2 regions of the Arthrobacter sp. MDT2-3 genome follow, and region 2 is predicted to be linked to the other one. Evidence: riboswitches for the same ligand, from Rfam matches in the RefSeq annotation. Region 2 holds a riboswitch; the other holds the start of a gene.
What was found. A riboswitch is a leader RNA that binds a small molecule or an ion and turns the genes downstream of it on or off. The one in region 2 is predicted to bind cyclic di-AMP.
Positions count from the first base shown of each region.

Region 1 (4,189 bases), 850 kb from region 2:
GGGCTTTAATGCCGACTTTGATGAGCGGCCCACGGACTCCATCCGCTTTGTCCAGCTGACGCCTCCCGGCTCCGCCTGCTCAATCTGTATTGGCGACGGGCTTACGGAGGCGCCTCCCGGCACCGGCTCCAACCTTCAACTGGTGGTCAGCGACATTAATGCCGCGCACCAGCAGCTCAAGAGCAACGGAGTGGACGTCAGTGACGTGGACGTGCAGGATTGGGGCCACTTTGTGTACTTCGCCGATCCCGACGGCAACAGGTGGGCGGTCCAATACATCCCCGGCCGCGGCGCCTGACATACCGTAAGCGGCAACGGGATAGTGGAGGCGCAGCGGTGATCCCCCGAGCGCAGCGCCTAAGGCACAATGGGGACCGTGAACGCCTCCACACCGGCTGCTGTCCGGACCCTGACCTGCCGCGCCGTCCTCTTCGACATGGACGGCACCCTGGTGGATTCCACGGCAGTGGTGGAACAGGTCTGGGGTGAATTCGCGGCGCGCTACGGGCTGGACATCGAGGAAATACTCCGGACGTCGCACGGCGTCCAAGCCGGCGATACCGTCCGGCGTTTCGCGCCGCCCGGGGCGGATGTGCTGGCGCTGACAGCGGAACTGGGCGCCATGGAACGCCTCCGGACCGAGGGCATCCTGCCGCTGCCCGGAGCCGCCCGGCTGCTGAGCACCCTGCCGGCGGACGCCGTCGCGCTGGTGACATCAGCTGACCGGGTCCTTGCTGACATCCGGATGGGGGCAGCGGGGCTGGCCATGCCGGCCACCGTCGTGACGGCCGAACTGGTGACCCGGGGCAAACCGGATCCCGAGGGATACCTGAAGGCCGCTGCCGGTCTCGGCGTGGATCCCTCCGACGCCGTGGTGTTTGAAGACGCTCCCGCCGGCATTGCGGCCGGGGTGGCCGCCGGTATCCCAACCGTAGCCGTGGGGCCGAACACCGGGCCGCTTCCGGCGGGGGTCCTGCATATTCCTGATTACGGTGCCGTCGCCGCCCGAGTGGACAAGGACAAGGAGGGCCGGACGGTCATTTCTTTCCGGCTTTGAGGTCCGCCACCTGGCAATGCGTCGCGACCTGGTCTCGGGAGTTTTGGCTTCGCCCAGCGGCTCCACGTACCGCCGCTGGGCGCTGTAGCCCAGGGTCGCGTAGAACTCCTGCGCCGCCGGCTCCGCAGCCATTGCAGCGGCAAGATCCTCAGGGACCTCAACAATCCGGGGTTGCGTGTCCAGTTCCACGTCGGCCCGGTCCTTCAAAGGTGTGGGACCCAGAAGCTGCGGGATCCAGACGTGCGGGGCTGATTAGTACGCCGCCCGTGTTGCAGAGCGGGTGTGCCCGTACTGTCTAGTACCAGTTATTCGACAGGTGGAAGTTCAGGGCACCGCACGGGGACTGGTAACGCTCCTGGATGTAGTTCAGGCCCCAGTTGATCTGCGTGCGGTAGTTGGTGAGGTAGTCCGCACCGGCGCTGGCCATCTTCTCAGCCGGCAGGGACTGGACGATGCCGTAGGCGCCGCTGCTCGGGTTGGTGGCCGTGGTGGTCCAGTCCGATTCCTTGTCCCATAGGGTTACCAGGCACTGCATCTGGTCAGGAGCCCAGCCGTAGTTCGCCAGCTGGCTGGCGGCGTAAGCCTGGGCGCCGGCGGGATCGTTGACCGCGACGGCGGGCGCAGGCTCGGGCGCCGGGGCCGGAGCAGGCTCAGGTACTGGAGCCGCCTCGGGAGCGGGTGCCGGAGCGGGCTCGGGAGCGGGTGCCGGTGCAGGCTCGGGAGCCGGCGCAGGGGCGGGCTCGGCCGCCTGCGGGGCTACAGCTATCTCCGGAACGGCGGGCTCAGGCGCGGGATTTGAGGTAATCTCGCTCTTCTCGATGCTGAGGTTCGACTGCGCCTGGGCGGCCTGCGTCTCGGTGGCCGCTACGCGGATGCTGGTTTCCGTAGCCTGTCCCGCAGCTCCCACTCCGACGAGGAGTGCGCAGGATGCGGCCACCACGGCCGCGCGCTTGCCGAAGGAAGGGATTTTGCCGGCTTCCGGTCCGGCGAGCGGTGCAGGCCGGGTTTTCGGACGTGGTTTTACCAGGATTTTGAACATGATGGATCGCCTCTCACACCTGCGGAGTTAGCTGTCGGGTTCGGATGAGGGCATCCGGCCGCACGGAAAGATCACGTGCTGGCTTAACCCCAAGGGCAATCAGTGCCCGGGACGGTGGGTCCCCCGCCTCTGCCTTTGTTCAAAGGGAATCCGGGAAGTGGCAGAGCTTGGCGTCATCCGGATATGCGGCTCGAACACGAACTGCACCCAATCGACGGTACAGGAGTGCAGCGCGTAAGTCACATTTTGGTAACAGAGATCACGACGGCGGCGCGTCGCCTTGCTGCTAGCGCCACCTCGAGGGGAGCTGTAAGGCGAACTGTGTGCGCCCCGGTTGTGATGTCACCGTTACCCTTCCTCCGTGGGCTTCCACAATAGATTCCACGATGGACAACCCCAGGCCGCTGGTGCCTTCGGCTGCTGCAGTGCCCGCCCCATCTTCCGCGCCCTTCCGCGCCGCGTCTGCGCGGGCGAAGCGCGAAAAAACATGGTCCACAAACTCGGCCGGGATGCCGGCGCCGTCGTCCGTTACCGTTATCAACGCGGCACCTCCAGCGGTCTTTCCCACGCCGGTAACAACAGTGGTGCCGGCAGGCGTGTGTTTGCGCGCGTTGGAAAGCAGGTTCATCAGCACCTGGCGCAGCTGGGAGGCGTCACCGGTGACCACCACGGGCTCATCCGGAAGTTCCAGCCGCCAGTTGTGGCCCGGTGCCATCACCTTTTCATCGCTGACGCTTTCGACCACCAGCTGCGTAAGGTCCACCTCGCTGAGCTTCAACGGCTGGCCCTCATCAAGCCGGGCAAGCAGCAGCAGGTCTTCCACTAAGGCAGTCATCCGCTCCGACTGGCTCTGTACACGGGCCAGGGACTTTTGGCCGTCCGGGGTGAAAGACTCCGTCATCCTCATCAATTCGGTGTAGCCGCGGATGGCGGTCAGGGGAGTGCGCAGCTCGTGGGAGGCGTCGGCCACAAACTGGCGCACCTTCGTTTCGCTCTTCTGGCGCGCCTGCAGCGCGTTTGCCACGTTGTCCAGCATGAGGTTGAGCGCGTGCCCGACGCTGCCCACTTCCGTCCCGGGATTGGAGTTCGACGGCGGTACGCGCACCGCGAGCGCCACCTCGCCCGCGTCCAGGGGCAGCTGCGATACCCGGGTGGCAACCTCCGACAGCTGCTCGAGAGGTTTCATGGTGCGTCGGATCAGGACCGTGCCAACTAATCCGATCAAAAGCAACCCGCCAAGCGAAACGACCGCAAAGGTCCACACGAGGGAGGCAAGCGTGCTTTCTTTGGCAGCGAGGGGGAGTCCCGTGACCAGGACATCGCCAAAGGTGGTCTTCACCGCCAGCAGGCGGTAGCCACCGTTCGAGAGGGTACGGTCCACGGGCTCCGCATCTGTCGCCAGTGCCAGCAGCGTCTGCTTGTCCTCGGCGGACAGGGCGGAACGCGTGGTGTCCGAGGTGAGGAATCCACCACTGTTCACCTGGCCGTTCAGGATGCGGGCGTTCATGGTTCCCACGCTTTGGCCGCGGGCGTCCAAGGGGTCCCTTCCGTTGGAGCCGCCCATGGGAGGGCGGCCCGGATTGTTGGACCGCTCTGCAGCTTGGCTTAGCTGTTCGTCCAGCTGGCGGGTCAGGAACGCATCCATGGAGGCGTAGCTTGCAACGCCCACGGCACCGCAGATGGCAATCAGCAGGGCCATGGCCAGGAGGATGAGGCGGGTACGCAAGTGCCAGGTGCCGGGTTTGAGCCAGCTTCGGCGATGGGGATCGGCTGCCTGTTGTGACGCCATGGTGCGCCTACTCGGCAGGCTTGATGACGTACCCGGCGCCGCGCACGGTGTGGATCATGGGCGGGTGAACTGCGTCCACCTTCTTGCGCAGGTAGGAGATGTAAAGCTCCACAATGTTGGCCTGGCCGCCGAAGTCGTAGTCCCACACGCGGTCCAGGATCTGCGCCTTGCTGATGACGCGCTTGGGATTCTCCATGAGGTAGCGGAGCAGCTCGAACTGCGTGGCCGTGAGCTGGAGCTCCTCGCCGGCCCGGGTCACTTCACGGGTATCGACGTTAAGGACGAGGTCTCCTACCACCAATTC
Region 1 is NZ_JBNHFS010000001.1:1,120,383-1,124,571, forward strand. It holds gene AC5RUQ_RS05280 (VOC family protein) at 1-298, shown strand, start outside; gene AC5RUQ_RS05285 (HAD-IA family hydrolase) at 368-1,057, shown strand; partial or broken gene AC5RUQ_RS05290 (hypothetical protein) at 1,127-1,189, opposite strand; gene AC5RUQ_RS05295 (aggregation-promoting factor C-terminal-like domain-containing protein) at 1,353-2,096, opposite strand; cyclic di-AMP (ydaO/yuaA leader) riboswitch at 2,102-2,262, opposite strand; gene AC5RUQ_RS05300 (HAMP domain-containing sensor histidine kinase) at 2,383-3,885, opposite strand; gene AC5RUQ_RS05305 (response regulator transcription factor) at 3,893-4,189, opposite strand, start outside.
Region 1: it holds a riboswitch for cyclic di-AMP, as region 2 does, so the genes downstream of both, AC5RUQ_RS05295 (aggregation-promoting factor C-terminal-like domain-containing protein) here and AC5RUQ_RS01285 (NlpC/P60 family protein) in region 2, are expected to answer to the same signal.

Region 2 (4,189 bases):
GGGCGGATCCTTCCGCATTGAACCGGTGGAGGACCTGGCAGACGGGGAACTGGTCTACAGCGGCCCCAACGTCATGCTCGGTTACGCCGACCACCCCGGGGACCTGGCACTCGGCCGGGAAGTCCGCGAACTGCGCACCGGAGACCTCGCCCGCCGGCACCCGAACGGCCTGTACGAGGTGGTGGGACGGCGCAGCCGGTTCGTGAAAATTGTCGGCCTGCGCGTGGACCTCGGCCAGGTGGAGCGGATCTTCGCCGACATGGGAATCACCGCAGCCGCCGCCGGCACCGACGACCGCCTTGTGGTCGCCGTCGAAGGCGGGCACGACGGCGGTTTGCTCGCCAAGACCCTGGCCGGCACGCTGGGGCTGCCGCGCACCGCCGTCGTGATCCATGCCGTGGAAGCCCTCCCGCGCCTGACCACCGGCAAGGTGGACTACCCGGCCGTCCTGGGACTTGCCGCTCCAGCGCCCGCTGCTGCGGGTGCCGTCGGTACCGCCCGCGCCGCAACCGCCAAGCCGGCACCGGAGGGCCCAACCCCCGCCGGCAACCCCGACGACATCCGAAGCATTTTCGCCGAGGCCCTGGAATGCCCCGTTGTGGGAAACGACGACACGTTCGTCTCCCTTGACGGCGACTCGCTGTCCTACGTGGCGGTCTCGGTTCAGCTGGAACGTGTCCTGGGACAGCTTCCTTCCGACTGGCACCTTTTGCCGGTGCGGGAATTGGAGCGCCGCCGGAAGCCCAGGCGGCGGAGCCCCTTTTCCTTCCTGGAAACCTCGATTGTGCTCCGGGCCGTCGCCATCGTGTGCATTGTGGCCACGCACGTGGAGCTGATCATGTTCCAGACCGCCCACCTGCTCTTCGTGGTGGCCGGCTACAACTTCGCACGCTTCCAGTTGGCGGACCAGCGGCTCCCGCGGCTGCGCCGCCAGCTCCGCGGTGTGGCCCGGATAGTTGTGCCCTCCACCGCTTTTATCGCCGTGGCCTACGTGCTCACGGACCGCTACAGCGTTGCCAACATCTTCCTGTTGAACGCCATAGTTGGGCCCGAGCAAGTAACCACGCAGTGGCATTTCTGGTTTGTGGAACTGCTGGTGTACATCCTGTTGGCCGTGGCAGCGCTTATGGCCGTGCCCTGGGTTGACCGGGTGGAGCGCCGTGCGCCGTTCGCTTTCGCCGTGGGGCTGGTGGCCATCGCGCTGCTCAGCCGGTACGACATCGTGGATCCTGGCCTTCCCAAGCCGCCGCCCGTGTTCTGGCTCTTCGCGCTCGGCTGGGCGCTCGCCCGGGCCCGCACACACTTCCACAGGATTACTGTCTCGGTCATCACCCTGATGACGCTGCCGGGGTTCTTCGGCAGCACCGTCCGCGATGTCACCGTCGCTGCAGGCATTCTGCTGCTGGTGTGGGTGCCAGCCCTGCCGGTGCCGGCCGTCCTGCGCCGGGTCATCGGCTGGCTGGCCGCGGCGTCCCTGTATATCTACCTCACCCACTGGCTGGTCTACCCGCTGCTGCTTCCCATCAACCCGGTCCTTGCGGTTGCCGGGTCCCTCGTGCTGGGGATGGGCTACTGGGCACTCTGCAGGTGGTTGCCCACTACGGCGGCCTTTAAATCAACGGGGCGATGCTTCACATCGTTGCTACGCCCCGTTGAACGGGAACGATTGACGTAAGTCCCAGCCCGAAGTGCGTTATGCAAATGTGACAAATGGGGCTGTTGTGACGTAGGGTCTGAAGCCGTGCCCGTTTCTCCGAATGCGGCACTCCTGAGCAGACTTGCCTAACTCTGCCGCTGCCCGGGATCCGTTCGCAAAATCGTCCGGCAGAGACGGGGAACCCAATAACGGCCTGCTTCCGGCAGGCCTTGGGGTGAAGCCGTGCCTGGTGCCTTTCGCGCATCACCACGGCCGGGTGTCTCCCATCCGAATCCGACAGCTAACCTCGCAGGCAGTGGGAGAGGCTCTTTCATGCCCAATGGCAAAGCTCACGGCCGCCGCCGCGCGGTCCCCGTCCAGACCAGCCCCCTGGCGGTCCTGTCCAAATCCTTCGCCGGCCACGCCGGCGGTGTAGGCCGTCAGGCCGCCGTCATTGCAGCCGCTTCCGGCCTCGTCCTGACCAGCGGCATCGCCGCCCAGGCAGCAGACGCCCCAACCCAGCGCGAAGCCGAGCCGGCATCGAACCTGGAAGTCGCCAGCCAGGTACAAACCCCGCTCAGCGCAGACGCCACAGTGCAGATCTCCTTCGAGCGTCCCGCCGTCAAGACCACGCCTGCCCCCGTCGTCGAAGCACCCAAACCAGTCGTCGTCGAGGCCCCCAAAGCTGCCGCTCCTGCCGCTTCTGCCGCCGTCAAGACGCAGGCCGTTGCGCCGGCCAAGGCCCAGGTAACCGTCACGCCCGCCGCTCCCGCTCCCGCTCCGGCTCCTGCCCCGGCAGCGGGAGGCGTAAATGCCATTATGGTGTCCTCCGCTTACGCCCAGATCGGCATGATTCAGGACTGCACACGACTGGTCGAAAATGCCCTGAATGCTGCAGGGATTCCTGTCGGTGACCTTGGTCCGATGCAGTTCATGAACTACGGCACCGTCGTCACTGATCCCCAGCCCGGTGACATGGTTGTCCAGTCCGGCCACGTGGGCATCTACGTCGGCAACGGCCAGGTCCTCAGCTCCGGCCTGAACGGCAAGAACGAAACCGCCGTCCACCCCCTGACCTGGATGACCTCCAAGGGCGCCGTCACCTTCGTCCGCGCAGGCAAATAGAAACTACTGAAGGCCGGTGAGTCAATGCCTTGGGGGCATTAACTCACCGGCCTTCAGCATGCCCTCTGCACATTGGAGCACTGCCATTTCCGCCGGATCGCGTGGTTATGTTGCCCCATGCCTTCCCGACCTTCGGCCGCGGACTGAGTTCCGCCGCGTACGCGAAGCAACCAAGATGCCGCCTGCTGCTCCCGCAACTCGACTCAGCGCCTGGTCTCATACCTGGTCAGGACCACACCGTCGGGAAACTTCCGGGTCTCCACCAGGTTGAGGTTCACCCAGTTGTCCAAGGCTGTGAAGAACGGCGTGCCGCCGCCCACCAGGACCGGATGGGTGACCATCATGTATTCGTCGATCAGTCCGGCCCGCATGGCCGCCGCGGCGAGTGTGGCACCGCCGATGTCCATGAAGCCGCCGTCATCCGCTTTGAGCCGGGTGATCTCGGTGACCGCGTCGCCGGTGGCCAGGCGGGTGTTCCAGTCGACCGTGCTGGGCGTCGAGGAGAACACCATTTTCGGCATGGCCCGCCAGCGGCGGGCAAACTCGATGTGCGCCGGCGTGGCGCCGGGCTGCTGGTCGGCCGTCGGCCAGTGGGAGCTCATCGTCTCCCACAGTTTGCGCCCGTACAGCGCCAGGCCCGTCGCCCCCACCCGGTCGGACCACCACTGGAACAATTCGTCGCTCGGGACGCTCCAGCCGAGGTCGTCGCCGGGCGCGGCGATGTAGCCGTCCACGCTCACGTTCATGCCAAAGGTCAGGTTGCGCATGGCGACAGTCTCCCGCGCGCCGGTATTCCTTGTACAGACCAGCACGGAGCGGTACGGATCGCAGCATCAATTTCCGCGGAGGTGGTTGGTGGCTGCTTCCTCATTGGACTTCAACTCGGTGCTGTTAGCGGCGGCCCAATTCGCCAGCAGCTGCAGCCCGTCGTTGGACGCGGAGCCTGGTTCCGCGGAGAAGACCAGCATCTGGAGGCTGTGGTCGGAGGCCAGGTCAAGGCCGAGGTAGTTCAGGTCGAGGTCGCCGACGATGGGATGGTGGACGCTTTTGATGCCGGTGCGGTGTTCCCGGTCGTCGTGGGCTCCCCAGAGCTGCCGGAAGAGGTCGCTGCGGGTTGAGAGTTCACCGACAAGATCGCTGAACTCGCTCCAACCTGCCGTGGAAGAACGCCACGACGAGGCCAACATGGCCTCCATCGAGCGCTGATCCCTAGCGGTGTGGTGTCCCCCCGGGGGACGCGCCGAGGAAGCGGAAAGGCCGGCCCCTGCGGGAGCCGGCCTTTCCATTCCTAAACAACTTTTAGGTGTTTTGGACGTTGGTTTTGGCGTCGGTGGCGCGGTCTTTGACGTCGGTGACGGCTCCTTGGCCTTCGGCTTTGACGTTTTGGGCGGCGTCGGTGGCGGTGGCTTTGACGTTGTCCATGGCTTG
Region 2 is NZ_JBNHFS010000001.1:272,438-276,626, forward strand. It holds gene AC5RUQ_RS01280 (AMP-binding protein) at 1-1,675, shown strand, start outside; cyclic di-AMP (ydaO/yuaA leader) riboswitch at 1,775-1,966, shown strand; gene AC5RUQ_RS01285 (NlpC/P60 family protein) at 1,970-2,761, shown strand; gene AC5RUQ_RS01290 (dihydrofolate reductase family protein) at 2,965-3,528, opposite strand; gene AC5RUQ_RS01295 (MmyB family transcriptional regulator) at 3,595-4,047, opposite strand; gene AC5RUQ_RS01300 (DUF3618 domain-containing protein) at 4,061-4,189, opposite strand, start outside.